DNA from 3 places in the Paenibacillus sp. FSL L8-0494 genome. Region 1 is predicted to be linked to each of the others. Evidence: riboswitches for the same ligand, from Rfam matches in the RefSeq annotation. Region 1 holds a riboswitch; each other region holds the start of a gene.
The links. Region 1 has a riboswitch for cyclic di-GMP ahead of NYE35_RS03545 (transglutaminase-like domain-containing protein). Riboswitches for the same ligand answer to the same signal wherever they lie in the genome.
Positions count from the first base shown of each region.

Region 2: it holds a riboswitch for cyclic di-GMP, as region 1 does, so the genes downstream of both, NYE35_RS02235 (anti-repressor SinI family protein) here and NYE35_RS03545 (transglutaminase-like domain-containing protein) in region 1, are expected to answer to the same signal.
Region 3: it holds a riboswitch for cyclic di-GMP, as region 1 does, so the genes downstream of both, NYE35_RS21695 (thiamine pyrophosphate-binding protein) here and NYE35_RS03545 (transglutaminase-like domain-containing protein) in region 1, are expected to answer to the same signal.

Region 1 covers NZ_JBBOPQ010000001.1:771,155-781,761, reverse strand. The annotation lists rRNA gene NYE35_RS03555 (23S ribosomal RNA) at 1-927, opposite strand, end outside; rRNA gene NYE35_RS03550 (16S ribosomal RNA) at 1,160-2,717, opposite strand; gene NYE35_RS03545 (transglutaminase-like domain-containing protein) at 3,085-3,894, opposite strand; cyclic di-GMP riboswitch class I at 3,908-3,988, opposite strand; cyclic di-GMP riboswitch class I at 4,063-4,145, opposite strand; gene NYE35_RS03540 (class D sortase) at 4,265-4,924, opposite strand; gene NYE35_RS03535 (GtrA family protein) at 5,027-5,434, opposite strand; gene NYE35_RS03530 (glycosyltransferase family 2 protein) at 5,421-6,401, opposite strand; gene NYE35_RS03525 (phospholipid carrier-dependent glycosyltransferase) at 6,499-8,277, opposite strand; gene NYE35_RS03520 (glycosyltransferase 87 family protein) at 8,267-10,321, opposite strand.
Region 2 covers NZ_JBBOPQ010000001.1:470,886-481,492, forward strand. The annotation lists gene NYE35_RS02215 (RNA polymerase sigma factor) at 1-528, shown strand, start outside; gene NYE35_RS02220 (hypothetical protein) at 489-1,451, shown strand; gene odhB (2-oxoglutarate dehydrogenase complex dihydrolipoyllysine-residue succinyltransferase) at 2,030-3,316, opposite strand; gene NYE35_RS02230 (2-oxoglutarate dehydrogenase E1 component) at 3,369-6,236, opposite strand; cyclic di-GMP riboswitch class I at 6,707-6,791, shown strand; gene NYE35_RS02235 (anti-repressor SinI family protein) at 6,819-6,974, shown strand; gene NYE35_RS02240 (helix-turn-helix domain-containing protein) at 7,082-7,411, opposite strand; gene NYE35_RS02245 (TasA family protein) at 7,581-8,189, opposite strand; gene sipW (signal peptidase I SipW) at 8,280-8,870, opposite strand; gene NYE35_RS02255 (hypothetical protein) at 8,872-10,065, opposite strand; gene NYE35_RS02260 (aldo/keto reductase) at 10,445-10,607, opposite strand, start outside.
Region 3 covers NZ_JBBOPQ010000001.1:4,763,870-4,774,476, reverse strand. The annotation lists gene ccsA (cytochrome c biogenesis protein CcsA) at 1-203, shown strand, start outside; gene NYE35_RS21730 (response regulator transcription factor) at 280-996, shown strand; gene NYE35_RS21725 (ATP-binding protein) at 997-2,433, shown strand; gene glpK (glycerol kinase GlpK) at 2,552-4,045, shown strand; gene NYE35_RS21715 (DNA-binding protein) at 4,060-4,275, shown strand; gene NYE35_RS21710 (ketoacyl-ACP synthase III) at 4,352-5,344, opposite strand; gene NYE35_RS21705 (hypothetical protein) at 5,399-5,749, opposite strand; gene NYE35_RS21700 (carboxymuconolactone decarboxylase family protein) at 5,957-6,325, opposite strand; gene NYE35_RS21695 (thiamine pyrophosphate-binding protein) at 6,336-7,976, opposite strand; cyclic di-GMP riboswitch class I at 8,132-8,228, opposite strand; gene NYE35_RS21690 (methyl-accepting chemotaxis protein) at 8,403-9,653, opposite strand; gene NYE35_RS21685 (helix-turn-helix transcriptional regulator) at 9,775-10,607, opposite strand, start outside.

The DNA of each region.
Region 1 (10,607 bases):
GCACCCAATCAGTGCTCTACCTCCACTACTCTTATACCGAGGCTAGCCCTAAAGCTATTTCGGGGAGAACCAGCTATCTCCGAGTTCGATTGGAATTTCTCCGCTACCCCCACCTCATCCCCGCACTTTTCAACGTACGTGGGTTCGGGCCTCCAGTGCGTGTTACCGCACCTTCACCCTGGACAGGGGTAGATCACACGGTTTCGGGTCTACGTCCACATACTAAATCGCCCTATTCAGACTCGCTTTCGCTGCGGCTCCACCTTCTCGGCTTAACCTTGCATGTTAAACGTAACTCGCCGGTTCATTCTACAAAAGGCACGCCATCACCCATTAATAGGGCTCTGACTTTTTGTAAGCACACGGTTTCAGGTTCTATTTCACTCCCCTTCCGGGGTGCTTTTCACCTTTCCCTCACGGTACTGTTTCACTATCGGTCGCCAGGTAGTATTTAGCCTTAGCAGATGGTCCTGCTGGATTCATACGGGGTTTCACGTGCCCCGCACTACTCGGGATCCGTCTCGGAGAGAACACAGTTTAGGTTACAGGGCTTTTACCTCTATCGCGGGCCTTTCCAGACCTCTTCACCTACCATATTCCTTTGTAACTCCATGTGAGACGTCCCACAACCCCTAAGAGCAAGCTCTTAGGTTTAGGCTGTTCCGCGTTCGCTCGCCGCTACTGACGGAATCACTATTGTTTTCTCTTCCTCAGGGTACTTAGATGTTTCAGTTCCCCTGGTCTGCCTCTACACACCCTATGTATTCAGGTATGAGTAACTGCGAATTACCACAGCTGGGTTTCCCCATTCGGACACCCCCGGATCAAAGCTTGCTTACAGCTCCCCGAGGCAGTTTCGTTGTTCGCCACGTCCTTCGTCGGCTCCTGGCGCCTAGGCATCCTCCGTGTGCTCTTATTAGCTTAACCTTGATTCTTCCGAAGAAAAATCTCACTAATAACATTTACTTGTTTGCACAAGTTGCTAAAAGATGTTCTAAAACGCAAATTCGTTTCGGTATCCAGTTTTCAAGGATCAAGTCTTACTTGAGAGCTTAAACTCTCAAAACTGAGCAACGAGTGAGTAACAGGCCTAAACCTGAGTTTTGGAAGCTGAGCTTCCGATTTGAATGTCCTCATTGCAGAGAACGATTCTCCATAGAAAGGAGGTGATCCAGCCGCACCTTCCGATACGGCTACCTTGTTACGACTTCACCCCAATCATCTACCCCACCTTCGGCGGCTGGCTCCCTTGCGGGTTACCCCACCGACTTCGGGTGTTGTAAACTCTCGTGGTGTGACGGGCGGTGTGTACAAGACCCGGGAACGTATTCACCGCGGCATGCTGATCCGCGATTACTAGCAATTCCGACTTCATGCAGGCGAGTTGCAGCCTGCAATCCGAACTGAGACCGGCTTTGATGGGATTGGCTCCACCTCGCGGCTTCGCTTCCCGTTGTACCGGCCATTGTAGTACGTGTGTAGCCCAGGTCATAAGGGGCATGATGATTTGACGTCATCCCCACCTTCCTCCGGTTTGTCACCGGCAGTCACTCTAGAGTGCCCAGCATTACCTGCTGGCAACTAAAGTTAAGGGTTGCGCTCGTTGCGGGACTTAACCCAACATCTCACGACACGAGCTGACGACAACCATGCACCACCTGTCTCCTCTGTCCCGAAGGCCGCTGCTATCTCTAGCAGATTCAGAGGGATGTCAAGACCTGGTAAGGTTCTTCGCGTTGCTTCGAATTAAACCACATACTCCACTGCTTGTGCGGGTCCCCGTCAATTCCTTTGAGTTTCAGTCTTGCGACCGTACTCCCCAGGCGGAGTGCTTACTGTGTTAACTTCGGCACCAAGGGTATCGAAACCCCTAACACCTAGCACTCATCGTTTACGGCGTGGACTACCAGGGTATCTAATCCTGTTTGCTCCCCACGCTTTCGCGCCTCAGCGTCAGTTACAGCCCAGAAAGTCGCCTTCGCCACTGGTGTTCCTCCACATATCTACGCATTTCACCGCTACACGTGGAATTCCACTTTCCTCTTCTGTACTCAAGCCACCCAGTTTCCAGTGCGACCTCAGGTTGAGCCCAAGGTTTAAACACCAGACTTAAATAGCCGCCTGCGCGCGCTTTACGCCCAATAATTCCGGACAACGCTTGCCCCCTACGTATTACCGCGGCTGCTGGCACGTAGTTAGCCGGGGCTTTCTTCTCAGGTACCGTCACTCCGGTAGCAGTTACTCTACCGGACGTTCTTCCCTGGCAACAGAGCTTTACGATCCGAAAACCTTCATCACTCACGCGGCGTTGCTCCGTCAGGCTTTCGCCCATTGCGGAAGATTCCCTACTGCTGCCTCCCGTAGGAGTCTGGGCCGTGTCTCAGTCCCAGTGTGGCCGTTCACCCTCTCAGGTCGGCTACGCATCGTCGCCTTGGTGGGCCGTTACCCCACCAACTAGCTAATGCGCCGCAGGCCCATCCCTCAGTGACAGATTGCTCCGTCTTTCATTCTTCTCTCAGGAGAAAAAAGAAATTATCCGGTATTAGCTACCGTTTCCGGTAGTTATCCCAGTCTGAAGGGCAGGTTGCCTACGTGTTACTCACCCGTCCGCCGCTAAGTTATTTTGAAAGCAAGCTTTCAAAATAACTCCGCTCGACTTGCATGTATTAGGCACGCCGCCAGCGTTCGTCCTGAGCCAGGATCAAACTCTCCAATTAGTATTGAAAAGAGCGATATGCTCATTTTGAAACATCTGACGAGAAAATTAATTCTCTAATTTTGGATTTCACTTACGTGATTTCCTACTCACTCGTTGTTCAGTTTTCAAAGATCAAGTTCTCGTTGACGCCGTTTAATGTCTCAGCAGCAACTCTTATAATATAGCATGTTGTTTTCAGAAATGCAAGCTTTATTTTTCGAAGCTTTTTATCAGCCTCGTTTGTATCGCCTGTACGCTGTCTAACAACGCTTACCTATAATACCCCAACTATTAATAGAAAAGCAACCCCTAATATAAAAATAAACAACTAGCTTAATAATTAAGCTAGTTGTTTATTTAATAGAGTTATGTTTCTAGCGGCGAATTTAATAGTATTTTGCCGCAGTATATTTGCTTGAGGCTTTAATTAAATCGGTTTTCTTATCACTCTTTGCAAGTCCTGCATCCACTGTAGTATCAATGGTAACCCACTTCCCATTAAGCAATACTTCGTTCCAGGCATGATATTGCGTAACGTAGCTTGTATTCCCCATTACCAACTTAGCAGGAACATCTACACTCCGCAGCATTGCGGCAAAAAGAGAAGCGTAATCATAGCAAATCCCTTTTTTAGTAGTCAATGTCTTATCGATGCTTGGAATATAATCAGTAGTTACACTATTAGCAAGAGAGTAGTCATATTGTACATTCGCAACTACATAGTTATAGATCGCTTTAACTTTCTCTTCGTCTGTTGTTTTGCCTTGTACTAATTGTTTAGCTTTGACAATCGCTTTATCAGAAGAACTCCATTTCACATTCTGTACGGAGCCCAAATATACGGAATTCGAGTCACTCATGGTTACGTCTACTACTTCGGAATATAACGCTTTGTATTTATTACCGGTTGTGTTCTCCAGAACAGAAACCTTATAAGTCCCATTTCCTTGTTGCAAAGGGAAGTCCTCAGCTTGTCCAGAAGCATACAAGTTATAAGTATAGCTGCTGTTATCTTTGGTGATCATGAGTTTGATTCTTTTATCTTTCGGAATATCATAGTTAATACCAATAACACCTTCAGCCACTTTGGATGTAATCAACCAGCTGGCATCTGCACTTGCAGCTTGAGCTGAACTTACCGGAACTGAAGTCATGAGGACGAACAACGCCACCAGCATAAAATAAACCTTTTTCACGGATAAAACTCCTTTCGGTAGCTGGCTGCCATCCTTTCGGGAAGGCCCTTTAGCTTTGCGTCCCTACCTTTCGATAGGTTTGCCGTTATCGTATAAGCTCTATCTGTTCTAGCTTTACTAGATATAATTGATAGAATCCATTTGAAACAAACAAAAAAAGCCTCTCCATTCGGTAGCTGGCTGCCATCCTTTCGGGAAAAGGCCCTTTAGCTTTGCGTCCCTACCTTTCGGAAGGTTTGCCGTTATCGTGTTGAGCTTTTATAGTATAATACTATCATATTTATAGTTGTGAACAAGACCTAATTTACTAGATTACCCATTATTTTATAAATATCTCCCGGTATTTGTGTTTTCTTGTCATTCACTATTCTCATTTTGTTAATTTAGCATGAACAATCAGCCGATGCGTTGGATTCACTAGCGGATCACATGTAATCAGAGTAAGAATCTTATCCTTGTCATTCCCGTCAAGAACGGAGACATCACTCGGATCTACAACAGAAATATCGTATACCTCATAGTTAAACACCTGATCACTAGTCTTTACCGTGATAACATCCCCCACAACAACCTCATTCAATCTGTTAAACAAACGACCCGTAGTTCGAGCCCGATGCGCCGCGATTGCAGCATTTCCGATCTCTCCAAGGGGTGCCGTTTCTTTCATATGGGCTGCAGCATGTTTCATATTAGCTTTTGTAGCCCCTTCTAATACAGGCAGCTTCAAATCAATCTTACCGATTTCAATTAGGGCGATTACTTTGCCACCGACCTCAATCTCCGGTTCAGGCTTTTCTGTCTCTTGGGGTTGGGGCTGTGCCTGAGCATCCAGAACCGATTCCTCTGCTAACAGCTGAGTAACTTCAGCATACCTGCTCTTCAAATCTGGCTGGGGAGTACTATCGGCAGTGCTTAGTTCAGCCGTTTCTAATAACTTCTCCTGCTGCCTGTCGTTGTACCATTCGTTAGCTGTCGGATATAACATGATAAGTATCCCAGCCAGTATGAGTAGATAGGAGAATTTACGCAATGTTATTCACCTCCGTATATTGTTTCTATGGTTATATACAAATCAAGCAGAAGCAGCTACTTGCCTTTAAGCATAGCAACTCCTTCTGCCTGAAATTAATGTTTAAAATACCCATTTACGACTTCCAAAGAAATTGATGATCACCGTGATAAAGGTAACCAGCACCTTGGAGATCAAGACTTGAATACCTAGTCGGTCTGTCAACAGATGCATTAGCAGCAGTGATATTCCGAGCACTACCAGATTCAGCACGATAAACTTGACCAGCTGCACGCGGTCGAAGCCTTCTTTATTCCCCCGGTTGCGATCACGAAAGGTTACTTTTTTATTCAAAATAAAGCTATTCGCCGTACCTGCACTATAGGAGATCACCTGCGCCAATGCGTATACCATCCCTAGTGAATTCAACAATGTAAAAATCACAAAATCAATCAGCGTATTGAGTAAACCTACGGCATTAAATTTGAGGAACTGTATGAATGCAGCGCGCAAGTTCTTATCTGACATCATTGTGGTCCTTCCGGCGGTCCAGTTGTTCTTCGTTCTGGTAGCCTTTAGTCTCACTAACAATATATAGCGGTCTATCTTTAGACTCGTCATAAATCCGTCCGATATACTCCCCAATCACACCCAACAGCATCAGAACGATACCGTTAAAGAGCAGATTGACGCCTACAATGGAAGCCCAGCCCGGAACCGTCCAGGAGGTGAAAAATATCTTTTGAAACAAGACGAAAAATAAATAGAGAAAGCTAGAGAATGAAAGGAAGAATCCAATATACGTAGCAATCTTAAGCGGCTTATGTGAAAAAGAGGTGATGCCATCTAACGCAAAACGAATCATTTTCTTCAGCGGATATTTGGTTTCTCCGGCAAAACGTTCTTCCCGTTCATATTCCACCATAGTCTGCTTGAAGCCAACCCAGCTCACCAAACCTCGGACATAGCGGTTCTTTTCTTTAAGTCCCCGCAGGACATCACATACCTTACGGTCAATAAGACGGAAATCGCCTGTATCCGTAGGAATATCCACACTTGTCATACTGCTGAGCAGGCGGTAAAAAAGCTTCGCGGTGACCTTTTTGAACATCGTTTCTCCGTGGCGCTTCAGGCGTTTCGCATATACAACGTCGTAGCCCTCTTTCCACTTCTCGATCATTTGCAAAATGACCTCCGGAGGATCCTGAAGATCAGCGTCAATAACAACAACCGCTTGACCTTCGGCATAGTCCATGCCAGCTGTAATCGCTACCTGATGTCCGAAATTACGCGAGAAGTCAATCAGCTTGACATGCTCGTCTCGTTCACAGATCTCCCGAATCATCTGGGCGGAACGATCACGACTGCCGTCATTGACGAAGACCAGCTCATAAGTATCGCCGCACTCGTCCATTACTTTTTTCAAACGTTCATAAGTATGGCTAATTACTTGCTCCTCATTGAACATGGGTACAATCACACTATATCTGGCTTTCACCTTTATTCCTCCTACAAGCTTTTTGGAGCGTTACATCCATCTACACTTCATAATAACGCTGCATGCATAAACTTATTTTATAGATTTTTATTAAATCCTAGAAAACCCAAGTAGGGAACCAACGCAGCATATCTTTCACGTAATCTCCACTGACCTGCATCCCTGACAGTACCGGGTAGAAAGCGATAAAGAGCAGCAAAGCAACGGCTACATAGACATACTGTACGTAACGGGCCTCAGGGAATTTACTATCCAGCAACTTCATTATATATACAATACCAAGAATCATAAATGGTACCATAGCAAAATAATGGTAAATAAATGTTTCTCTTGGGACAAGCATCCACGGAACATATTGCGAGAAGAAGGCGATCCAGATCATGTAGAGGTTCTTATCTTTACGTTTCAGCGTAATCCACAGCGTTGCCAGCATCGCAAAAATACCCGTCCACCAGATAAGAGGATTCCCCATAGTCACTATACTGCTGACCTGACCTTCCGGCAAACCTTCACCGCCGCTAAAGAACCAGACCGGTCTCTTCATAAACGGCCATTGCCACCATGAGGAAGCAAAGGGATGTGTAGCTACAAGCTGACTGTGATAGTTGTACATATTCTTTTGGGAATCAATCAACCCTTTAATAGTGAAGCCCTCTGCTGATGCAGATAACCCTGGCACAAAAGATAAGCTATAAATAATTACTGGAATAATTACAAAGAACCCGATACAACTAGCCAACGTAATAATAGTCTTTTTCCAAAAAGAATCTACCGCTTCACGACAGGTGCCCAGCAATTCCTTGTCTTTAATCTTCCCCTCGGCCAGCAGGCGTCCGGAGGCTTGGTATTCTCTGTAGCGTTCAAAAAGGGAGATAGCCAGCATAATGGCCAGCCCTGCTCCTCCATAGAGCACAATCCATTTCGAAGCTACGCCGATTCCGAAGAATAAGCCAGACCAGAATAACGGAATTAATGTTTTTCTTAAAGGCTGCTTGTAGAAATTCATTGTGTAATACCGCTGCATAAAATAGAACATCAACATAATGAAGAATACTCCGTATACGTCAATCGTGGAGATTCTTGTCTGTGTGAAATGCATGAAATCCAGTGCAAACAATCCTGCCGCGAGGGCCGCGTATTTGCTTTTCTTAAACAAACGCAGCGCCATTACATATATGAGAGGTAACATGGCAACTCCGAACAAGGTTCCGATAATACGCCAGCCGAATGGATTGACCCCGAACAGCTCCATCCCTATGGCAATTAACAACTTACCAAGCGGTGGATGCGTATTCTCGTAAGGCACAATCCCGTGTGTATATTCATAAGCTGTTCGCGCATGATAGATCTCGTCAAAATAAGTGCTATTCATAAAGTTAGAATATTCCGGAATGAGCGACTGCTCGTCAAAAAGATTGGCCGCTGCTCCTCTTTTAGGAACTGCGTTAGCATCCGGTGTCACACCGGCAATAGGAAGGGGTATTCTTTCTCCCCCCTGCTCATAAAAGGCCATTTCGTTCAAAGTGAACCCTGGAGAGGTAACTGTAAACTTCACATATCTCGCAGTAACGTTCAGGGGTTGGCTTTTCCAGATGAAGACATTCCCGACATCCTCACTGACATCCATCGGACTGCTCCAGACCTCAGGATTGTCGCTGAATTCCAGCTTGAACTTACCCGTGCCCACGCCACCAAAGATATTGACCCGTTCCAATGGTTTACTCTGTCCCAAATCTACATAGAAGCTTTCACCACTGGCAGCAGGCTCCCATAAAGTCTCTGGAGATTTAGTAGAGCCAAGATTATATAAAGCAAGCGCTGCGTAAACGGCCGTAATAGCTATTAGGCATATCCAATCTATACGCTTAAACTTCATCGTTAGATCGCCCTCCCTTCTGATGCGGTTTAATTTGCCCGACAACTCTCAAATCTTCTTCATATTGTTCTTCCAGTGTAATTGGTGCTGGAAGAGGTTTTATACCCTTGCGGACATACACATCGTAACCGATATTCAGCATATAAAGCAGTAATGCTAGATTAGCTATAGCAGTCACTAATACGATTCCGTCTGCACCCGGGCTAACATCTGCATTCAGGTGGGATAAGGTGTACGCCACATTGATGTATTGCGTTAAGCTGAATCCGAGAAATAGCGATAAAAAGCGGCGGTCCCGACTTTCTATATAAGTAAACAAACAAAGAATAAGAGCAGGGAACATATAACGTTCATGCATTTTGGTGCCAAGCACAAAGACCACTACTATAAGCACCATGCCGATAAAATAGGATTTGGTCAGGTCCAAGCGATCCTTTTTAAAGGAATAAAATGCCGCAACAGCTACAGCCACTAAAATAAATATGAAGCCCCATACACGGTATGGAATGCCAAGCCAGGTTAGATCAAGGGATGACCACATCGGATCAGTCAGTGCATACAGATTAAATGCATTCACTGAAGAATACGGATAGGAAGATAACGTACTCTTGTAAAGATCAATAATCCCTATCAGACCTCCGTTATTCCAGAAAAATGGTGCCGCAAGCAATCCGAAGATCCCTAATCCATACAAAGCTCCGAATCCAAGCTGCTTCCAAGCGCGGTGATGATAAAAAGCAAACAACAATACCGGCGTGAATATCAACGCTTGCGGTTTAATTAGCGTCGCTAAGGCAAACAAAATTGCGGAGCGAACAAACTTTTTGTTCGCAGCGCCATGGATACTGAGCAGCAGGAAGATCAAAAAGAATGAATCCGCTTGTCCCCAAGCCGCTGAATTAATAAGTACCGCTGGATTAAACAGAAACAACAACATTAAGCCGAAAGCTATTCCGGTGCCGAGTTTTTTGCGTGACATTTGATATATGAAGTAGCCGAGCACCAAATCAGAAAGGATCGCAGGGAGCTTGAAGAGCAAATTCTCTCCACCTGAGCCCTGAGTGAATCCTAAAACGCCACGAATGGCGCTAAGCACGTACAATATGTACAAATAGCCAGGAGGATAATCGGCAAAATAACCTTCTTCATAAAATTTGCCCGGACCTAAATCCACCATACGCTGTCCCCAAGAAATAAAGGTATTCATATCATTCTGATATCCTTGCGCGGTAAGACCAATCCACACCCTCAGGATAAAAGCAATTCCGATGGCAATGCTCAGCCATTTGGAATAAATATTCTCAGGCTGCTTCATAAGCTTCTCACTACGGAATGCCTTAGTATAAAGCATTGCAAAAAACACGCTAAACAGCGCTGAGATCAGCAACATCTTAGTTGGAGATACTTTATGTGGAGTGTCTGCCTTTTTGTCGCCGGCATCTGGACTAACCGCTGCACTATCCAGCGAAATGACGTTAGCCCCTTCGGGAGCCGCGTCTAATTTTTCTACAGCAAAATCATCAAAATAAGCCTTACCTTGAATCAAGCTAGAGTAGCCGCCCAGACTTGCGCCTATGCCAAATGACTTCTGCTCCGGTCCTGTCTGGCCGATATATTCAAGATACTGCCATTCACCTGCCGTATCAGTTACGCTGGGATACCCCCCGCCTACTCCAACGGCAAGAATGTTGGCGCCCATTCCCTCGCCTGCTGTACTTACTACTTTGATCCATCCAGAGATTTTATAATAACTATTCGGCGTAGCCTCAATCGTCTGCACCCATTTCGAATGATTGGGTTCGATATTCTCAATGACTGCCGCCTTGCTGCCGGAATGGACTTCCTCCGATTGGATTGAAAGTAGGCCTGAATTATCTCCTGAAATCCACATATCCTTAGTCCAGTTAGAAGGCGCATCATCTCCCCCCTCCTCAAAGCCAGGGTTCTGCAATAGATTCCCCTCTGCATAAATGCTTGTTACAGGAAGCACAAACAATAACAGCATCAATACAGTCATTACGGCCGCACGTGTACTCTTGATCATCGTCCCAACCTCACCTCGTCCTATATTCATCTTAGTCCAGCCAAAAGCATATACCTTCTGAAAAACAGCTCCCGATTAGTGTATTTCACCGTTGCTAAGAAATCATTTGGATTGATTTTCTCATAAAAGAGCATATAAATATAGGGCATGTTTACCTTATCTGGATCGCAAACCCTTTCATCCACAATACTCCATTCCATAGGATCGCCCTAAGCTTCAAGGCTCTTATATAGACTCTTATATAGAATAGAAGAATCGCAGTGGCTAAAGCAAATGCCGGAGCAAA
Region 2 (10,607 bases), 300 kb from region 1:
CAGTATGCTTTAATTGTCAGAGCATTCCAAAAGCCGATCTATCGCTATTGCTATCGTTTGTTAGAAAACAAGCAGGATGCGGAGGACGCGGTTCAGGATATTTTGGTAAAGGGTTATCAATCTATCCAGCAATACAAATCGCAAATGCATTTCTCGGCTTGGCTCTATCGTATCGCATATCATCATTGCTTAAATCTGCTGCGCAGGCGTCGTCTGCACAAGCAAGTCATGCGTATTTTTCGTCCGGAAGTACTGTCTGCAAGCCCTGAACAGGAGCTGGATGCTCGGTTGTATAGTCCTTCATTGTCTGCATCTTTAGCGCGATTGTCGCTTGAGGAGAGAAACATGCTTATTCTGCGGGTGTTTGAGGAACAAACTTATGCAGAGATAAGTGAGATTCTAGGGGTCAGTCCCAATGCGCTAACTAAAAGAATGAATCGGATCAAGCTAAAGGTTCAGGAAGCTATGAAGTCGGAGGAGGAGATCACATGGAAAGAAACAAAATCAGCAATGAATACCAAGATATAATTTATGCCTCGGCTGGCAATGAACTTTTGGATGAGGTAGATGTAGAAGATAAGGTCATGGGGCGTATTACTGGCATAACAGGTCGAAAGCGATCGTTCTCGCTGCGGGTGATGAATAAAACAACGGCAGTGGCTAGCATGTTAACGCTGTTTCTGCTGATCTCTGTGACTGCGTATGCTGCATCTGAATATATCCAAATCCGCAATAGTGAAGGAGTAGTGAAGGTTCAACATGTTGCGCCGACCGAATCTGCAGAGAGGTCTTCTTATGATAAATATGCGCAGCAAGCAGAACAGTTCGCTAAACCGGGTGAATTGATCGGCTATCTTGTGAAAAATAAAGCAGGTGCAGCAGGCTTGGCGACAGAATTGCAGTTTAAGTATAAAGAGCAGCGGATAGATGCGTATTCTGACTTTATAAAAGAAATCAAAAGAACAGGGGCGCCAATGCTTCCCGAAACGGCAGCGGGGTACGCTTTTAAATATGGTGTAATCCATCCTAATTCTCCGACTACGGATACAGCTAAGCTAGGTTCTCTGTATAAGGAAACATTAAATGATCTTACCGCTCAGGCAAATAAGGACAAGGGGACGCGCAATTTGTTTATGAAGGCTATACCGTGGTCCGAGCCAGGGGGGCTAAGTGTAACTTATTCGAAGAACAATGCTTTTATAGGGATCTCAGCAACGCTCATGCATGGCGGCAAGGTTTTCGTGGAACAAACATCTGAGAATCAAGCTAATAAGCTCACAGTCGCAGGCACAGAAGTTATCTATAACAAGGTAGTAAGGGAAGAAGTCAGCTATGATTATCTGAATTGGTATAACGAGAAGCAGGACGCGTATTATACACTCACCAGCTATGGAGATGAGATTTTGACCATGGAGCAATTTTTACAGCTGGCTGAGGAGCTATTGAAGTAGAGTTTTGAAGTTTGAAGTTTGAAGTTTGAAGTTTGAAGTTTGAGGTTTGAGGTTTGAGGTTTGAAGTTTGAAGTTTGAAGTTTGAGGTTTGAGGTTTGAGGTTTGAGTTTTGAAGTTTGAAGTTTGAAGTTTGAAGTTTGAAGTTTGAAGTTTGAAGTTTGAAGTTTGAGGTTTGAGGTTTGAGGTTTGAAGTTAGTAGTTAGTAGTTAGTAGTTAGTAGTTAGTAGTTAGTAGTTAGTAGTTAGTAGTTAGTAGTTAGTAGATGCATGCGCTAAGTTAGTTGTATTATGTGCAATTAAAGTTCACCAATAGCTGTATATAGGTCGTTTAGTTGTATTTGATACAGTTATTACTGGTTAGATTAGTGGAAATAGACGTTTTTACGGATTTTAGTTGTAGAGAATGCAATTAGAGAAGAGGATATGAGCGGATCAGAAAGATATAAGTGTATAAAATACAGTTAAATCGTATGCAGGGAAGGCAGCAAGTCGATCCAGATATAAAAGAAGGTATCCCCAAAGCGAGAGCTGTAGGGATACCTTCTTTATATTCTTATGTCGTCGAAAAGTCGAAGAGCGTTAGCCTTCTAACAACAGTGCTTCTGGATCTTCCAGCAATTCCTTCACTTTGACGAGGAAGCTTACCGCTTCAGAGCCGTCAACGATCCGGTGATCATAGGAAAGGGCGATGTACATCATTGGACGGTTTACGGTTCTTTCTTCGTCCAGCGCGATCGGACGCAGTTGGATCTTATGCATCCCTAGAATACCCACCTGTGGTGTATTCAGAATCGGTGTGGATAACAAGGAGCCGAATACGCCACCGTTGGTGATGGTGAATGTTCCGCCTTGCAGCTCGGAGAGGCTGAGCGTATTGGCGCGTGCTTTGGAAGCGAGCTCGCCAATTTGGCGCTCGATTTCCGGGAAGCTGAGCCGATCCGCATCACGGACTACTGGAACTACAAGTCCTTCTTTCGCTGCAACAGCAATACCGATGTCGTAGAATTTCTTAACGACCAGATCTTCACCGTCGATCTCGGCGTTCAGCAGTGGATAGGTTTTAAGCGCACCGATCACGGCTTTGGTGAAGAAGGACATGAAGCCTAGTCCAACTTCATGTTTCTCTTTAAATGCATCCTTGCGACGCTTGCGGATGTCGAGGATCGCTGTCATGTCCACCTCGTTGAAGGTGGTAAGCATGGCCGCGGTCTGCTGCGCTTCGACCAAGCGGCTGGCAATCGTGAGCCGTCTGCGCGACATGCGCTTGCGCTCCACGTTTTTGCCCTCGTCCAGCGTGGCTTTGCTCGCTGCCGGCTTCGCTGGCTCCGGCTTGCCTTGCGGCGCCGGAGCTACCGGTGCAGCGGCCTGCGGCGCTGCTGCACCATGACCGGACACATCGGCCTGACCAATCCGGCCGATAGGATCACGGGCGCTAACCTCGCCGAGGTCGATGCCGCGCTCCCGTGCCAGCTTGCGTGCGCCCGGCGATGCCAATGCAGCGTGGCTGTCGCCACCTGCTGCAGGCACTTCGGGCGCGGCTACAGGCGCGGCGGTTGCTACTGCGTTGCCGCCTGCCGGTGCCGCTTTAGGCGCTTCGGCTTCGCTTTCAGCGGCCCGCGGCGTACTGCCGCTTGCGACTCCAATGATGCCGATGGCTTCGCCAACGGCTACGTTCTCGCCCGCTTGACGCAGGATGGTGGAGATGACACCCTCCACCTCTGCACTAATTTCCAGATTCACTTTATCCGTTTCCAGCTCAGCGAGCACATCGCCTTGACCTACCGTGTCGCCTTCTTTAACCAGCCATTTGTAGATGGTTCCTTCGGATATGGATTCTCCCAGATCGGGTACTAAGATTTCTGACACAGGCCGTTTCCTCCCCAAACATAATGGTTTACGCTATTGTGATACCGTCCTCTTAAGAGGACGGTACAGCCGCTTGTACGTTCGAATTTGATTTTAGGGCTTCTGTTACAATTCTCCGTTGTTCGAAGCTATGAACATCTGCATAACCACTGGCCGGGCTGGAACGTTCCGGACGGCCGATATATCTTACGCCGGCATTCTTTGGTGCGATGGCGCGTAACCGAGGCTCGCTATAACTCCAGCCGCCCATATTCTTCGGCTCTTCTTGCACCCAGACAATTTCCTGGAGGGAGCTGAAGGAGTTTAAATGTTCGCTTAGCTCCTGTTCCGGGAACGGATAAAGCTGCTCTAGGCGAAGAACATGCAGCCATGACCAATCCTTATCAGGTGCTGCTTCCAGTTCTGTTTGGATGTCGATAGCGACTTTACCGCTGCAGACTACGAGCCGTTTAACTTCACTTGGTTTCTGGCCAAGCAAAGATTCAGCTAATACAGGCTTGAATTGTCCTGAAGCCAGCTCGGTTCCGGCAGAAGTGCTGCGCGTATTCCGAATGAGACTTTTCGGCGTCATAATGACTAGCGGTTTAGCATCTTCCTGCCCGCATAACGCTGCTTGGCGCCGCAGCAGATGGAAATATTGCGAAGCGGTAGTCAGATTAGCGACTGTCCAGTTCTCCTCAGCGGATAGCTGCAAGAACCGTTCCAGCCTACCGCTGGAGTGCTCAGGTCCCTGTCCTTCGTAGCCATGCGGCAGCATGATGACGAGATTGCTGCGCTGTGTCCATTTGGCGCGTCCAGCCGCAATGAACTGGTCAAAAATAACCTGACCCGCATTGGCGAAATCACCATACTGTGCTTCCCAGATTACGAAGGTTTCCGGTGCGAACACATTATAACCATATTCAAAGCCTAATACTGATGCCTCTGACAATGGACTGTTGTATACGCCAAAGGAGGCACGGGAATCGCTTAGCTGATGTAGCGGAGAGAATAAATCTCCTGTTTTACTGTCGTGCAGCACCAGATGGCGATGTGCGAAGGTTCCGCGTTGGGCATCTTGACCGCTCAGTCGGATGGGCGTCCCATTTTTCAAAATGGTAGCGAAGGCTAACGTTTCAGCCAGTGCCCAGTCGACCTTTTCACCCTCATTCAGTGCATCTTTACGACGTTGTAAAATGCGCTCCAGCTTCGGATAAACCTGGAATCCAGCTGGAACCGTCAACAGTTCACGATTGATCTCCTGCAGGCTGGAGATGGATACCGCTGTAGTGTTTGCCGCTGCGCGGTCCGTTTGTAGAGGAATGAAGGCTTTGGGTTCTTTTTTCTTATGATTGCCTTCCTTCATATTATCGTACGCACGCTGCAATACGCTTTCTGCTTCAGCATTCATCTTTTGTACGTCTTCGGCGGTAAGAACCTTTTCGTTTTTCAGTCTCTCTGCATAAACCTTGTAGACGGTTGGATGATTGCGAACCTTGCCGTAGACAATAGGTTGTGTGGTTTCAGGATCATCCATTTCGTTGTGACCATGACGGCGGTAGCCGATGAGATCAATTACGAAATCTTTTTTGAATTGATGGCGGTATGCGCTAGCTAAACGTACGGCTGCTACGCAGGCCTCTGGGTCATCAGCGTTGACATGGACTATCGGGATTTCATACCCTTTGGCGATGTCACTCGCATAATGCGTAGAACGGGAATCTTCACTTTCAGTCGTAAAACCAATTCGGTTATTAACAATGATATGGATCGTCCCACCATTTTGATAACCTTGAAGTTTGCCGATATTAAGCGTTTCTGCAACAATTCCTTCACCTGGAAAAGCAGCATCACCATGCATCAGCACCGCCATAGCTTTACTGGTATCAATCTTCGGCAGTCCTGCAGTGCTCCGGTCTTCTTGTGCGGCACGAGTGAAACCTTCCACGACAGGATTGACGAATTCCAAGTGACTTGGGTTATTCGCTAGTGTTATTCTTGTGCGTACGGTTTCTCCTTCACGGACAGCACGGTCTGCACCGAGATGGTATTTCACATCACCTGTCCAGCCATAGTTAATGCCTGTGGAGCCTTCGGAAGGGAAAAGCTCCTTGTTCGGAGAATGATGAAACTCTGAAAATATGATATCATAAGGTTTGCCCAAAATATGTGCAAGAACGTTGAGGCGACCGCGATGCGCCATGCCCATCAAAATATGCTCTGCACCGTCATGTGCAGCAGCGCGTACGATTTCGTCTAACATCGGCACAAGAGCATCATTGCCTTCAAGACTGAAACGCTTCTGACCTACAAAAGTCTTGTGGAGGAAGGTTTCAAATTGCTCTACCTGAATCAGGCGGTTCAGGAGCTCTTTGCGTTCTGTATTATTTAGGGGTGCTGGTGAGCTGGTGGATTCTGCCTGTCTATTTAGCCATTGCAGTTCTTTTTCTTCATGCACATGCCCGAATTCATAGGCGATAGTCTTGGTGTATGCCTGACGCATACGTTGCACGGCATCCCACCCGGTATGCACATCATTCGGCGCATTTTCCCATATAAGCGTGGCAGGCAGTGCAATCAGGTCTTCGCGGGTCAGACCATAGGTTTCAGGCTCAAGATATTTTGCCATGGGATTCTGATCGCGTACCAGCGGATCAATTTCAGCGGCCATATGGCCATATATACGAATATTGGCGATTAGCTTGGAAGCTCTTACTGCTTTTCTAAGCCATTCGGTGTCTCCCGAGATGCGCGGCTGAGGAGCCGGTTCGCTATCCGGAGTTAGGGGAGGGGGTCCCGAATTTGTAAAAAGCTCGCGATAATTATTTTCTACGGTGGAGGGATCTTTCACAAACTGTTCATATCTTTCTTGAATGTAGCCTAAATTGGGTCCGTAATACTTACTCCAAATGGATTCGTTATAGGGCTCTTTGGCTGCCATGAATACATCCTCCTTAACGGATGAACTCCATACGTGACATTTTGTGTCAACGCTTACTGGAGCTGTGATGATTGCGGTTTCATTTCTCATCTTATTGTGCTACTTTCAGCCACTGTAATCAATTCATTCTTTCGTCCAATACGTTCGCAAAATGGTATAGGTTAGCTTGTTCTAATGAAAAGAAGGGTGTTTCTTCTCATTACCCATTCTAAAGGCCTATTAAAATGATTCTATTATCCTTATTTTTAACTATTAGGTCAGTAAATATTTATTTTGCTAGTACAATTTATTTTATGTAACGGACGAGTATCGTGATAATCGGACAAGATCTTTGAAAAAAAATCTTTTATTTTTCGTTTTTAAAATAGAAAGTAACCAGGAATCGACACACTTTTCCGCTTTCTTTTTGTATAATGTTATTGCAGATAGTAATTTTATAGTTTTTTAAGCAGATCCTTTCGTGAAAAGGGTCCAGTAAAAGGTAAACTTGCCGAAAGGCAGGGGCACAAAGTCGCGGGTCTAAGGTAGAGATACTATGACAGCCGGATTGCCTGGGGACGTAAAATCTTAGGGGGAGATTTTTTGGAAAAGTCCAACCAGGGTAGCAACAGAGAACAGCAGTTTATTGATCTGGATCAAGAGTGGGTACATTTATTATTAGCAGCTAAGAAGGCTGGCATTAAGGCAGATGAAATCCGCCAGTTCTTTCATGAGAAAACTGTGCAGATCGTGCAGTAATACATTAGAGGGGTTACATATCGAAAAAGGGCACAGCGGTTCTTCGCTGTGTCCTTTTTCGATATGATTTAGTAGAAGAGAGGATCGTACCAGATTAGTAGGAAGTATTAATCCTTTTGATCGAGCTTCCATTTCTGATAGTCCAGAAATTCTTTGAATTCGCGTTTGCTAATGCCTGAGTCCATAGCTTCCTGCACCAATCGGAACCATTCCGAATCTAAATGTGATTCCTCTGCATCATTTGGTTCTCCATAGAGTAGGGCATGAATGGATACCTGAAGCGCGTCAGCGATCTTTTCGATAAACTGGATGGATGGATTGGATTGGATGTTTCTCTCCACGTTGCTAAGATACGACTTAGCCACATCTGCTCTGTCCGCAAGCTCAGATAGGGAGAAACCCTTGTCTAGGCGGAGCTGCTGGATACGTTGGCCCATATTCTGTGGCACTATGCTGACGCCCCTCCGTAATTTTTGTTATTAGTATAGCAAATATCAATAAATCGGACAAAGTTTATTGTAAAGAGAAGAGCAGCAATCTGCTTATCCGTGGCCGGATTCAGGATCTGCTGCTCTTCGAGTATTTTATTAAATTACTTTATTGATCTTAGTAGTCTTTTTTCGCACCTTGTTTAGCTACGAAATCCCAAGTCAGTGTTAAGCTATCGCCTTGGAAAATATTTTGATCTTGGTTATTTTCCACAAATTCGAATTGGACGGAGAAGCTGTCATTGGTACCGGCTTTAATACCGGATGCTTCGGTAAAGAGTTGATCCCAACCTGTATTTTTTACGAGATCCGGATGCTGACTTTTTAAAGCAGCAAGTGTAGTCTCATAAACTACATTTTCAGGAGAGACGATAGGTACCCCTTTATCATTATTTCTAAGGAATTTAACTTTAATGAACTCGGCTAAATCCAGGTAGTTATCTCCTTTAGCATCCGTGATTTGAGTCGATGTATTCAGAATGATAGATCCGATATCGAGCGAACCATCGTTTTTCAATTTGAAGGATTTAGTTACAGTATCACCTGGTTTCAGGTTAGGAATATTAACGATGACAGAAGGGTCGGAGTTCAGATCGAGTGTACCCGCTGCGAATGTAGCTGTGCTTTGCGCAGTGTCGCTAAAGTATGCGAAGGTTCCTCCGCCGATTAATGATAAACCCAGTGCTGCAGATGCTACGCCAAGACCCAATGTTTTCTTGATACCCATAATAAAATTCCTCCTCAAATTTGTGTTTGAATTTTTTATAAAATTTATATATTGTATCTTCCGGTTCGTAAGCGGAAGTGGACAATCAACTTAGGGCTGTGTTTCTGTTGGGGACGGTGAGGCTGGCAGTAGGGCAGCATTTTTCTTTTCTAATGCAGCTACAGCCTTCCAAGAGGTATACAGAGCATAGAGCAGAAGCATCAAGCCAGGCACGATCATGAGGACTACACTTCCAGCTTTGGAAACCGCGAAATTCATAGCGTAACCGACATAGGGTACAGTGACCCCGGTATACTGAGCTACAACATTCGCAGAACTGGTAGGGTTCATGTCGGGTGCGTCGTTGTTATCGCCTTTAGTGCGATAAACAGCTTCACCAGTAGCGTTATTGACGGTCGCTTCTACAATCCGGTGAGTAATGAGCAGATTATCTTCGTTCCTAAAGGTGATGACATCGCCTGGTTTGAAACGATTCATATCCCCTCCGGGTTTTAATGCGACAATTGAGCCTGTCTGAATTCCTGGTTCCATCGATCCTGAGAGTACGGTTTTGATCTCATATCCGAAGAAAGCAGGTTCACCACCGGAGGCCTTGGATAACACTACGGCTGCCACCAGCAGAATAAAGATCACAAGCATTAAGCTCGATAAGGTATTATTGATAATTTTTTTAATTCGCATCTTATTCTCCACCTTTCTCAGGTTGAGGGTCCGAAGGAGCTTGGGTTGCTACCGGCGGGGTAGTCGTACTGTCTTCCGCCTTTGGCGTCTCTTGTGGAGCCTCTTGCTGAGGAACATCTTTTGGAATTGTGAGCTCTTCACCAATTTCCGGCTTAACCGGGTCAGTGGCTGGGGCTTCAGGTTGTTCTTTATTTGGGGCTTCCGGAGCAGCTTCACCTGACGTTGGAGGGGTTGCCTCAGCTTTCGCTTTATCCTCGGCTTCTTGTTGCTTTTTCTCCTCAGCCAAACGTTCTTCTTCCTTCTTCGCTTCTTCTTCCTTCTTCGCTTCTTCTTCTTTCTTTGCTTGCTCTTCTTCTAGCCGAGCTTTTTCAAGCTCTTCTAGTTTTTGCTCGCGAGTCTGACTGATCATTTGGAGTTTATCTTGAAGGGTAGTGATACCTGAGGTTGCCGATTCTTTAAGGTTAGTCAATTCGGTATTTAGAGCTTCATAAGTGGAGGTGAGGTCGCTAGAGATCACGCCATCTGGTTGAGTGAAGGTAATCAGGAATGGCAGTGGCTGTGGGAACTCTCCTTCGCGTAATTCAAGTTGTCCATAAGCATCACTGGTAACTACCGAAGCGAATGGAAGACCGACATCGTGTATGGAGGTTAGGTAACTAATAACTCCATTTAAGGAAGCATTCAAGGATTCCGAGATCACACCGCTTTGATTCAGGCTGCTTTGTAAATCTCTGAAAAATTGCTCATCCTTGATTTCTAGACAGTTTGAATCTAGAGAAGTCATATATCCTCCTATCTGGAAGAGTAAGGCTGCTGCTGCACTTAGCTCATTGTGGATTTGATTCCAAATTTGGCTGTTAGCCGCCAGTTGCTCGTTAACGCTATCTATTTGGGATTGAAGCGCCGCTATTTGCGAAGAAATCTCTTGTGCAGCGACATCAAGCTCTTCCAGCGACATCCCTTCTATTCCCGAAACGTCCGAGTAGTTAGCTGATGAGGAAAAGGGTTGTAGTGATTCTTTTAAAGTGAGCGCTCGATTAACATGCTCTTTGAACTCTGTAAGCAGTGCCTTGATCGAATTCGGAAATACTTCGCAAAAGCTAATCGTGCTAGTGGTTTGCGCAGCAGCTCCAAAGCCTCCATAGGTACCACCAACTTGCTGCGAGGTATATAGAAATAAGACGGAGACAGCCATTCCTGATTGCAGTATACGTAAACCAATTTTCCTGTTTCTTCTAGGTCTTCTCCTTGCTGATCTGGGTCTCAGAGGAATACCTCCCCTCAATGTCTGTTTCTTTGGTTCGTTATTATCGTTCTTTATTAAGAACGACTTCTGTAATGAATCATACATGGAATAAAACAAAAAGAAAACTGCCAATAACGCGCATTTGTACTCTATAAAGAACAAAAATGATAATTTATCTCTGAATAACTCCATTTATCGCTCGATTACTAAATATATTCGCAATAAAGAACGATCTATTAGGGTGATTCGCAAAAAAATACCCGGCTCGCAGTAAAAACGCGAGCCGGGTATAAGTGGAGTAATGAAGTTGAGAATATAAATGTATATGTTACGGAAGTTTTGAACCACGTGAACTAACATACAGGTCGTACCATTCCTTACGGCTAAGCTCCAGCTTGTCTGCATCGGCACAGGCAGTAATACGCTTCGGATTCACAGTTCCAATAACAGGCTGAATGGCAGCTGGATGTGTCATTAGCCAAGCCAATACA
Region 3 (10,607 bases), 4.0 Mb from region 1:
TCTGGGGATGGGATCCTAAGGAAGTCTGGGCGCTTGTCACTTGGCTCTTCTATAGCGCTTATCTTCATTTACGTTTGGCTCGTGGATGGCAAGGAAGAAAATCTGCCTGGCTGGCTGTGCTTGGCTTCCTGGTCGTAATGTTTACTCTGGTTGGCGTTAATTTAGTCATCGCCGGACTTCATTCTTACGCGGGGACGGACTGAGCATAGTTTACCTGTTAACGTTGCACAATGGTTTAAAGATTACGTTCTACTGTATTGATGAAGGGGTTGTAGTGAAATGGCAGATCATTTAAACAGAATTCTGGTAGTGGATGATGAGGAACGTATTCGCCGCCTGCTAAAGATGTATCTTGAAAAAGAAGGTTATGAAATCGATGAAGCGGAAGACGGAGAAATCGCTCTTCGTAAAGCAACAGCAAATGACTACGGTCTAATATTGCTGGATGTTATGCTACCTGGCATCGATGGGATGGAAGTGCTGACAAGACTCAGAGGAGTGAAGTCAACACCGGTGTTAATGCTTACAGCTAAAGGCGAAGAGATCAACCGTGTTCAGGGCTTTGAGATGGGCGCAGACGATTACGTTGTGAAGCCCTTCAGTCCACGTGAAGTCATTTACCGGGTGAAGGCTATTATGCGCCGTTCTTCGGCAACTGCTTTCTTGTCCAAGGAGAGCAATTCCAGCAATAACATTGTATTTACTCATCTTATTATTGAGCATGATGCTCACCGTGTGACTGCTGGTGGTGAAGAAGTGAGTTTGACACCTAAAGAATATGAACTTCTGCATTATTTGGCTATTTCGCCGGATAAAGTATTTTCTCGTGAAGAACTGCTTAAGGATGTCTGGAATTATGAATTTTTCGGAGATTTGCGTACTGTAGATACTCACGTAAAACGCCTTCGTGAAAAACTGAATAAAGTATCACCGGAATCCGCAGCGATGATTACGACCGTATGGGGCGTAGGCTACAAACTAGAGGTACCTAAATAAGTGAACTTCTGGAGAAGTCTTGTCGGCAAACTGTGGGTTACGATCATCTGCCTGGTCGCTGTCGTACTTATTACCTTGGGGTTATTTTTGCTTCCCTACATAGACAGTAACTTTGCCAATTCCGGAGATATCAAACGTTTATTTATGTATACTTGTATGATCGGATTTTCTTTGACTACATTTTTTGCGTTATTTTTGTTTACCAAAATCACTCAGCCGATGCAGCGTGTCATTGAAGCTGCGAATAACATTCGCCGGGGAGAATACGGAACAAGGCTTACGCTTGTCACAAGTGATGAAATTGGCCAGTTGGCGACTTCCTTTAACCATATGGCTGAGGAGCTTGAAGAGAATATTCGCAGTCTGCATCATGAGAAGGGGCATTTATCTAGCGTACTGCGCAGTATGAGCGATGCTGTGATCACCTTTGATATTGAAGGGCAGATTATTTTGACCAATCCGCACGGCCAAGCTCTGCTAGAGAGCTGGAGCGATTTGCAGTGGGAACATGCGAGTGATGCTGAGCTCCATCCCGAAACGTCTGAGAGCAGTGTTCCGCCTCCCCTGCGTCCTTTATTTTTAAGCACCCTGAAACAAGGTGGCGATGACCGCTCCAATGTACATGTGCGGCAGGGCGTCTGGTCTGTTCATATGGCACCATTATATTCTGAAGGCAGCATCCGGGGAGTAGTTGCTGTACTGCGGGATGTGACGGAAGAGGTGCGTCTGGAAAAGATGCGCAGAGACTTCGTTGCTAACGTCTCCCATGAAATACGCACTCCGTTGTCGATGATGCAAGGGTACAGTGAGGCTTTATTGGACGGGATGGCTTCATCCCCCGAAGAAAGCAGTGAGCTGATCCAGGTCATTCATGACGAATCACTGCGTATGGGGCGTCTGGTTAAGGATTTGCTTGATCTTGCCCGAATGGAAGCCGGACATACGGATATGATGAAAGCTCAGGTGGACATGAATGAACTGCTGGAACGAGTCTACCGTAAATTTTCTGTACGTGCCAAAGAGCGCGATATCCATCTTCACTTGCAGCAACAGAGCGATATTGCTGTTCTGAAGGCAGCGGATGAGGATAAACTGGAACAAGTCCTAACCAATTTACTCGATAATGCTTTCCGCCACACACAGGGTGGCAAAAAAATCACAGTTCATACAGGAACTTGTGTATTAGAAGGTCGTCGTTATCTTGAGATTAAAATTCAGGATGAAGGGGTGGGAATTCCACCAGAGGATCTGCCGTATATATTCGACCGCTTCTACAAAGCTGATAAGGCGCGTGTACGGGGAGAATCAGGTGGAACAGGACTTGGGCTTGCGATTGTTAAAAATATTGTAGAGTCGCATCACGGGACCATCTCCGCTTCAAGCAAACTAGGCGAAAGTACAACCTTTACGCTAAGACTTCCTGTCGAAAAACAGTAATTCCAAACACAATGTGTGATAGCGCCTCTGACAGCAGAGGTGCTTTTTGTTGAAACAAACACATTAATCTTGTTCATCGTGGAACATATCTTGTAGGTTTTGCTTGGGAGGGCATAGAATGATTTTATCTTTAGACCAAGGTACTACCAGCTCACGAGCCATATTGTTCGATACGGAGGCTAAATGGGTCTCACAAGGTCAATATGATGTTAAGCAATCCTTCCCCCATCCAGGCTGGGTAGAGCATGACCCTGAGCAAATCTGGGAGTCACAGCTCGCAGCGGCAAGAGACGCGATTGCGCGGGGTGGCATAGCGGTTGAGGAGATCTCTGCCATCGGAATAACCAATCAGAGAGAAACGGCTTTAATCTGGGATAAAACAACGGGCAAACCGATATACCCTGCGATCGTGTGGCAGGACAGGCGTACTGCAGAGCAATGTGAAGAACTTAAAAGTAAAGGGCTGGAGCAAGTTATTGCGAGCAAGACGGGCCTTGTTGTAGATGCTTATTTCTCAGCTACCAAAATCTCCTGGATACTGGATCACGTGGATGGTGCCCGAGAGCGGGCGAATCGAGGGGAGCTTCTGGCAGGTACGATCGACAGCTGGCTAATTTGGAGACTTACTTGCGGAGCTGTACATGCGACTGATGTTACCAATGCCTCACGTACGATGCTGTTCAATCTTCATGAACGGTGCTGGGATGAAGAGCTAATGCAAGAGCTTCGTATTCCGCGTACCATTCTGCCAGAAGTAAGAATGTCTGGCGGCGAATTTGGAATAGCAGACAAACAGTGGTTTGGGGCGGATATTCCAATTCGCTCTGTACTTGGAGATCAACAGGCTGCATTGTTTGGACATACTTGTCTAGAACCCGGCAGTGCCAAAAACACCTATGGTACAGGCTGCTTTATTCTAATGAACACAGGCACAGAAGCTGTAGCCTCCAGCCATGGCTTGTTGACCACTGTAGCTTGGGGTATGGGAGATGAACTCTATTATGCTCTCGAGGGCAGTGTGTTCGTGGCCGGAGCGGCCGTTCAGTGGCTGCAGGAGGGGCTTGGTCTTATAGAGGAGCCATCAGGCTCAGAAGATAAAGCACGGGAAGTAGAGGACAGTGAAGGGGTTATCGTTGTGCCTGCGTTTACCGGACTGGGGGCACCCTATTGGGATATGTATGCCCGTGGAGCCATATTTGGCCTTACTAGAGGCACTACCTCAGGACATCTGGTACGAGCTACATTGGAGTCCTTAGCCTTTCAATCTAGAGATGTAATAGGAGCTATGGAAAAAGACGCAGGCATGCCATTGACCGGCCTTCGTGTGGATGGCGGAGCTGTGCGTAACGATTTGCTGATGCAATTCCAGTCTGATATCCTGGGCAGTGAGGTTACTAGAACCACATATGCGGAGACAACAGCGCTAGGTGCAGCGCTTCTGGCCGGATTAACGTCCGGAGTCTGGACACGTGCCCAGCTAGAGAGCTTCAACAAGGCTGAGTGGGTCTTCTCGCCTGAGATGGGTATAACTGAGCGGGAAGGTCGTTACAACGCCTGGAAGGACGCTGTAGCGCGTACCATGGGTTGGGAGAAGCATGAAGGATATCAGTGATAAAGGGGCTGTATATGTCTATGATTAACGGAACCGAATCTGATCTGCCGGGCGGACTATCTAAGCCGGCGCTTCGAGCCCTGCATGGGGCTGGATATGTTCAGCTTCAACAATTCAGCAAGCTTACGGAGGCAGAGCTTCTGCAGCTACATGGATTGGGGCCAAAGGCGATCGTTCTACTGCGGAGTGCTCTTGCGGAAAAGGGGCTCACCTTTGCAAGTAAGTCCTGATGTTGCGTTCATATTTATAACAAAAAGCGACAAGCTTAGGTGAATCCCTAGCTTGCCGCTTTTTGTTATATAGCTCCTAATATTCAATAACAAATGCTACATTTTGCCAACCGGCGCCCACTGTCCAGAACAGGACTTTATCACCACGTTCGATCTTTCCAGTAGTTACAGCTTTATGTAGAGCAATAAATGGGCTGCTGGTAGAGGTATATCCGAATTCATCCCCTATGTATACCGCTACATTGCGATCAATACCGACTTTCTCACACATCTCTAAGATATTAGGCAATGAAAACTGTGAGAAGCAGGCTGCTTTAATGGCTTCAGGCGCGATATTGTTGTTAGATAGTAGAGTACGAATAGACTCAGAAGCAGCATCTATGCAAATGGAATCATCAAAAGGAATAAACTTCACATTAAACTCTCCAGCCGCTACACCTTGTTTACCCAGTTTAGCCAGGCCTGCGCACGGGAACTTGGAATTATCGCAAACACAAGGATTCGTTTGGTAGATAGAGTCAATGAAACCGACTACATCCTCAGCTTGTTCAAGAATGACTGCCGCCGCTGCATCACCGAAGTTAGCGTAGTAGACTGGATCATTCTTATCGGCATGAGGGGTTACATAATCGGAGCCGATTATCAACGCTCGTTTAATCCTAGGATTCGCTTGCATCTGACGGCTAACCTGTTCCACTGAAGCCGTCATACCCGCACAATTAGCATTGCTGTCAATGCAGATTGTATGGGATGCGCCTTTGATCAAACGGTGAATCATTAATGAGTTGGTAGGAAAGATATACTCAGGAGTTTGACTTGCATAGGCAATAAGGTCGATATCGGCACCTGTGAGACCACTTTTCTCCAGAACATTCCGGGCAGCCTCAAAAGCCATCGTAAGGGAATTCTCATCCGCATCCTTAATACTATACCGTGTAATACGACCTAATGCGGATAATAGACCTCGAATATCAATGCCTTTTTCGTCAAAATGCTTAATGAAAAAGTCGTTACCAACTATATTGCTGGGATGATAGATATCAATGCCTTTAATACGAATTCCGGTCATAATACGCCTCCAGGAAAGCAGTAAAATGTGGCCTACATATTAAGATTAAAAGATCTAGACTGTAACCGCAGAAATGATCTCGATGTTATCGAGTCCAGCTTTACGGCCAAGACGGGAAAGCTGCATTTTGAGGATCGGGTTATTTTCAAGCGTTAGATTTACTTTTACAAACCCATCATTCTTAAACATTACAAAGCAGCTTTCTAAAAGAGGTACCACATCTGGTGCAGTTACATTTAGCTTTCTGCAGTCGATTTTTAGTTCATAGTCAGCTGGAGTAATTGGATTGATAGTTTGTTGATAAGCTTGAATAGATTTTAGACCATCTTCTTCAGAAAATGTTCCATCCAACTCAATGTTAATAACCTTATTTGCAGTGTCTGTCTTCAAAATGAAACTTCCCATGCCTAAATCTCTCCCATAGATTGAATTTGTCCAAAACAGTTCGACTGCAATATCCAGCCCTTTATATATCCACTTAGCTGTTTTATAAAAGTCAAAATTCGACACTATACAGCAAGTATTGGGATATTCCGACTCTATTATAGGCATATTTTTCAAGTGCATGCAATAATAAAGTCGAATTTTGTATATTGTTGTCGAACTGTTGGGTTATTGGATTTCTTCTATGGTTGCAAGCAGGATATTAAAAGCTGTGATGATTCTAGGTGCCCCTATAACGGGTACTAAGTGTAATAGAATACCTTTAAGCTGTTCTACGGTGACTCCAACACGAAGGGCCATGACATAATGAACACCCAGCTGTTCGAATTGACCCATTGAAATTAAAGATGAAATGACTGCAATTTCCTTCCAGTCAGGGGCTATAGTATTACGTTGAAAAATATCGCCATAGGCATTCCCCATAATAAATTCAGCCAAGTCAGGGAAGTGGTCTTTAATTGGAGCTAGTGCTTTTGCGCCATAGTCTCCTGATAGATTCGTGAAGTGGTTGAGACCACTGTTGATATTTTCCTTCATGGTTAGCCTCCTAGTTTAGGTTCAAAGTACGGTGTGCAGTCGGAGGGACTTCATCACGGTCTGTTAGTAGTTCAATAACGGCAACATGGTTTAGAGCTACCGCATCTTTAATTGCAGCTGTGAATTCATCCGCAGTCTCACATTTGTAGCCTTTAGCACCTAGAGATTCAGCGAATTTCACGGCGTCCATTGGTACTTCATATAGAGTTCCATCGATACGACCTGTGGTTTTCTCCATACCCTTAAGAGCCATATCTAGTTGCTTATTATTAACCACGATAAAGATGACAGGGATATCTTTGCAGACAGCGGTGTTAATCTCAGCGCCGAGCATCATGAAACAACCATCACCTGTAATGCAGAGGACAGTTTCTTCAGGAGCTGCAACTTTTGCACCAATAGCCATGCCGATCGAATTACCCATGCAAGCAAAATAAGCATCAAAAACAAAGCTGCCCGGTTTCTTAACCTTGTACCATTTTGCAGCGTGGAATCCATGGCTTCCATCATCAACGAAAATTGAATTATTATAAGGGATCAAATCACTTAAAGTGCTCATTACTGAAGCCAGTGAAAGATTCTTGAGGGTTGGAAGCTCTTCTGAATAATCAGCATTGGCCAAAGCCTCACGTTTGGTGATTGTGCTTGGGTCAATATGATTTAGGCAGTGCACCAAATTATCGCGCAGGTCCCCAGTGACCGGTATCGTTTTGGACAATAGGATTTTTCCGACAAAGGTTGGATCAATATCAAATTGAATTAAAGTTGCTGGATGATTCTCCCGTTTAAGATTACAGATGGTCATATCACTTAAACGTGATCCAAGCACTATAAACAGATCGCTTTTATTCAATAAATCATCCCCGTGGGTCGAACCGCCAACGCCAATAGGACCATGATAGAGCGGGTGATCCCAGACTATAGCCCCTTTTCCACCAGGAGATGTTACTACAGGAATATTAAAAGTTTCTGCGAGTTGAACAAGCTCTTTATGTGCTCCGGAGCGGTTAATTCCTTTACCCGCAATAATCAAAGGATTCTTAGCAGCTTGAATAGCATCGATGACTCTATCGATATTAGCTTGACTAATTAGAGACTCTCTTTCAGGGATTACAATATTGCATTCTTCCAATACTTCAGTTTGTACATCAAAAGGAATACAAAGATGAACAGGACCCCGTTTGGTGAGGGCCACAGAAATCGCATGATTAAAAATAGTACCAAAGTGATCCCCACGTTCAACCAATTTACTGAACAAGGTGGCAGGTCTGAACATATCAGCTAAATCAGCCAGAAAAGAGGTGGAGTCCTGACATTGAGGAATTCCAAGCTCTGTAATGGATTGGTGGCCGGTAATAAATAGGACAGGTAGGTTGTTAGCTTTCGCATGTGCTGCTGCTGTAAGCAGGTTAGTTCCCCCAGGACCCGAAGTACCAAATGCTACGCCTAGGTTACCTGTTTTCAGCGCATACCCTGCTGCTTCGAATCCGGAGCTTGCTTCATGTCTGCCGGGAATAAATTCAATACCGTAATCGACCATCTTTAGAACTATTGGACAAATCGATTTGCCAATGATCCCAAAAGAATGGGTGACTCCTAGGTTACGTAGTGCTTCCGCCATGTAATCTGCGACTGTCTTCAAAAGAAACACCTCACAAGTTTTTTGATATATATTAGTTATTAATCTACCGAATAGATACGATAGATCAATATACTCAAAAAGTAAAAACCTGTGCTCTATAGTAAGCACAGGTTGGTGGCATAAGGCGCCGCTAAGACTGAACAATAGTTCAGCCGTCCTGGTTCCTCTGCAACCTGGCAATCATGGCCTCAAACGAAAAAATGAGGCTGTAGATCCATGGTTTTGCGTCATCCTCTTTCGAGGATTTTGCCAATATTAATTTATAGTTGATAAGAATAATTTTCCTTTACAATATATTCCTCATTAATTTTTGTCAACATAATCCGCTAAAAAAACTCGAAATTTGACGAAAGTCTTGTCCAAGAGATGAAGTTTTGCCTCGCGAAAAAAACTGCCACCTAAGACTCAGCTTAGGTGGCAGTTGATAGTTTTGAACTAGAATTTAAAGATATGAATGGTTTTTTGCAGATTAAATACGGCCTGGGTCATTTTTTCCGTTTCTTCTGCAACAGACTGCAGGGCATTAATCTGTTCATTCATAGCCGCCGATACCTCTTCAGTGCCTGCAGCGGTTTCTTCGGTGATTGCTGAGATATTCTCAATTGCACTGGAAATTTTCAAGGCACTTTCTAGCATAAGATCACTCTCCGCAGAGAATGAAGAGATTTGCTCGGTAATGTACTGCACGCTTTGTACAATTTGTGCGAAAATATGGGCAGATTGAGTGATCATTTCATTCTGAACCTGCACAACCTCTTCATTGATGGCGATATTATCGATGGCTTGTTTAATATCTGACTCAATGCTGCGGACCAAACCGAATACTTCTTTTGTGGAAGCCGTAGATTCCTCAGCAAGCTTGCGAACCTCTTGAGCGACAACGGCAAAACCCCGACCATGCTCTCCGGCACGAGCAGCTTCGATGGAGGCATTGAGTGACAGCAGGTTGGTCTGCTCAGCGATCTCTGTGATGGTCTTGGTGATCATCGTAATCCCGCGGGCATTTTGTGAGAGAGCTTCAATAGTATCAGCCACTTTTTGTGTAGCCTCTATGTTTTTACGCATGCCTTCAGCCTGTGTATCTACGGATTGGCGCCCTTGCTCAACAAGTTCTAAGGTATGTATTGAACGTCTGTTCATTTCTTTGGTGGAGTTCGTATAATTGGATACTTTGGTCTCAATGTCTTTAATGGATTCTGTCATATCAGCGATATCCGTAGATATTTCATTTGCACCAAGAGCGAGCTCGGTAGAAGAAGAGGCTACTTGTGCCATAACAATTTTCAGGTTCTGGTTCTTATCTTCGATTCCGCGGCTTGCATCCATTACTTGACGGGTGATCTGCGATGCATCGGTCAGAATCTTCTTGAGCTTATCAATCATTGTGTTAAAGGAGCGGCTTACGTCACCCATTGAACCATTTTCGTCCGCTCTGCTAGTGAAATCCCCCTTCGAAATACTGTGAGATACATTAGCAATATCATCAAAAGATGATGTAAGCGTTCTCTCCACGAAGCGAGCAACAGGTAAAGTCAGACCTGCAAGAACAACTACTAGTATAATTCCTACGAGAAATTGACCTAGAATCATTAACGTAACTAAGACAGGAATAGCAAACAGTGCGGCAACGAGGTAACATCCGGCAACAATTCTTTGTTTTAACGGAAGTTTGTGCATCCAGCTCATTGGTAAAATGTCCCCCTTATTAAATTTTATGTAATGGTGTTATTATAGGGGATTTATAGGTCATTGGTCTATAGAGAAGTGTCATAAATCTTCTTTAAGTAGTAGATATTTAGAATTCATGTCAAAATTCCTCATATATTGTGGAAATTGTTTTAATAGCAGACTTTACCATCCCTACTAGTTCGGTAGGAGCTAAAACAATAACTGAAGGAGAAAAAGAGAGTACGATACGACAGGCAGATTCTATAGTATTAAACTCGGCCTCTACGTTCATCCACCCAGTATTAGCAGAGGGTTCTACTAAAGTTATAGTTACATATCTTTCACGTTGTAATTCTTTAAGAATAGACTCATTCACCTTTAATTTCACTACATATTTTGGCAGAGCTGCTTTAAAAGCTAAAGTCGACTGTTCCCAGTAGCTTTTTAAATCAAAAGTCTCAGGTCTGACAAATGATTCATTAGTTGCTTCAGCTTGTATTAATCTTGACACGCGAAAAGTCCGCATTTCACCCTCGGTTCGTGCCACTACATACCAAACTCCACGTTTTGCGACTAACCCAAGAGGTTCAATAAAACGTTCCTTCGTCTCGTCATTCCGTGGGTAAGTGATCTTTACTTTACGATCTTCCCAAACAGCTTCCTGCAGGATAGATAGGAACGGATAGGTCTCGTCGGAAGGGTGCCAGCTGGCACCATCAATATGGATGCGCTGGCTTAGGTAACTGGCTGGATTATTCGTCCTAGATGGCGAAGCAGCCTCCAGCTTGAGTACGGCAGAAGAAAAGTCGTTTTGTATACCCAGATCTTTTAAAATCGAGGAGTCTGCGGACAGCAGCAGAGTAGCAATCTCTGAGGGCTTCATACCCGTTAACGAGGTTCGGTATCCTTCCGTGAGCATCCAGCCCCCTTCGCGTCCCCGTTCGGCAAGAATCGGTATTCCTGCTGTACATA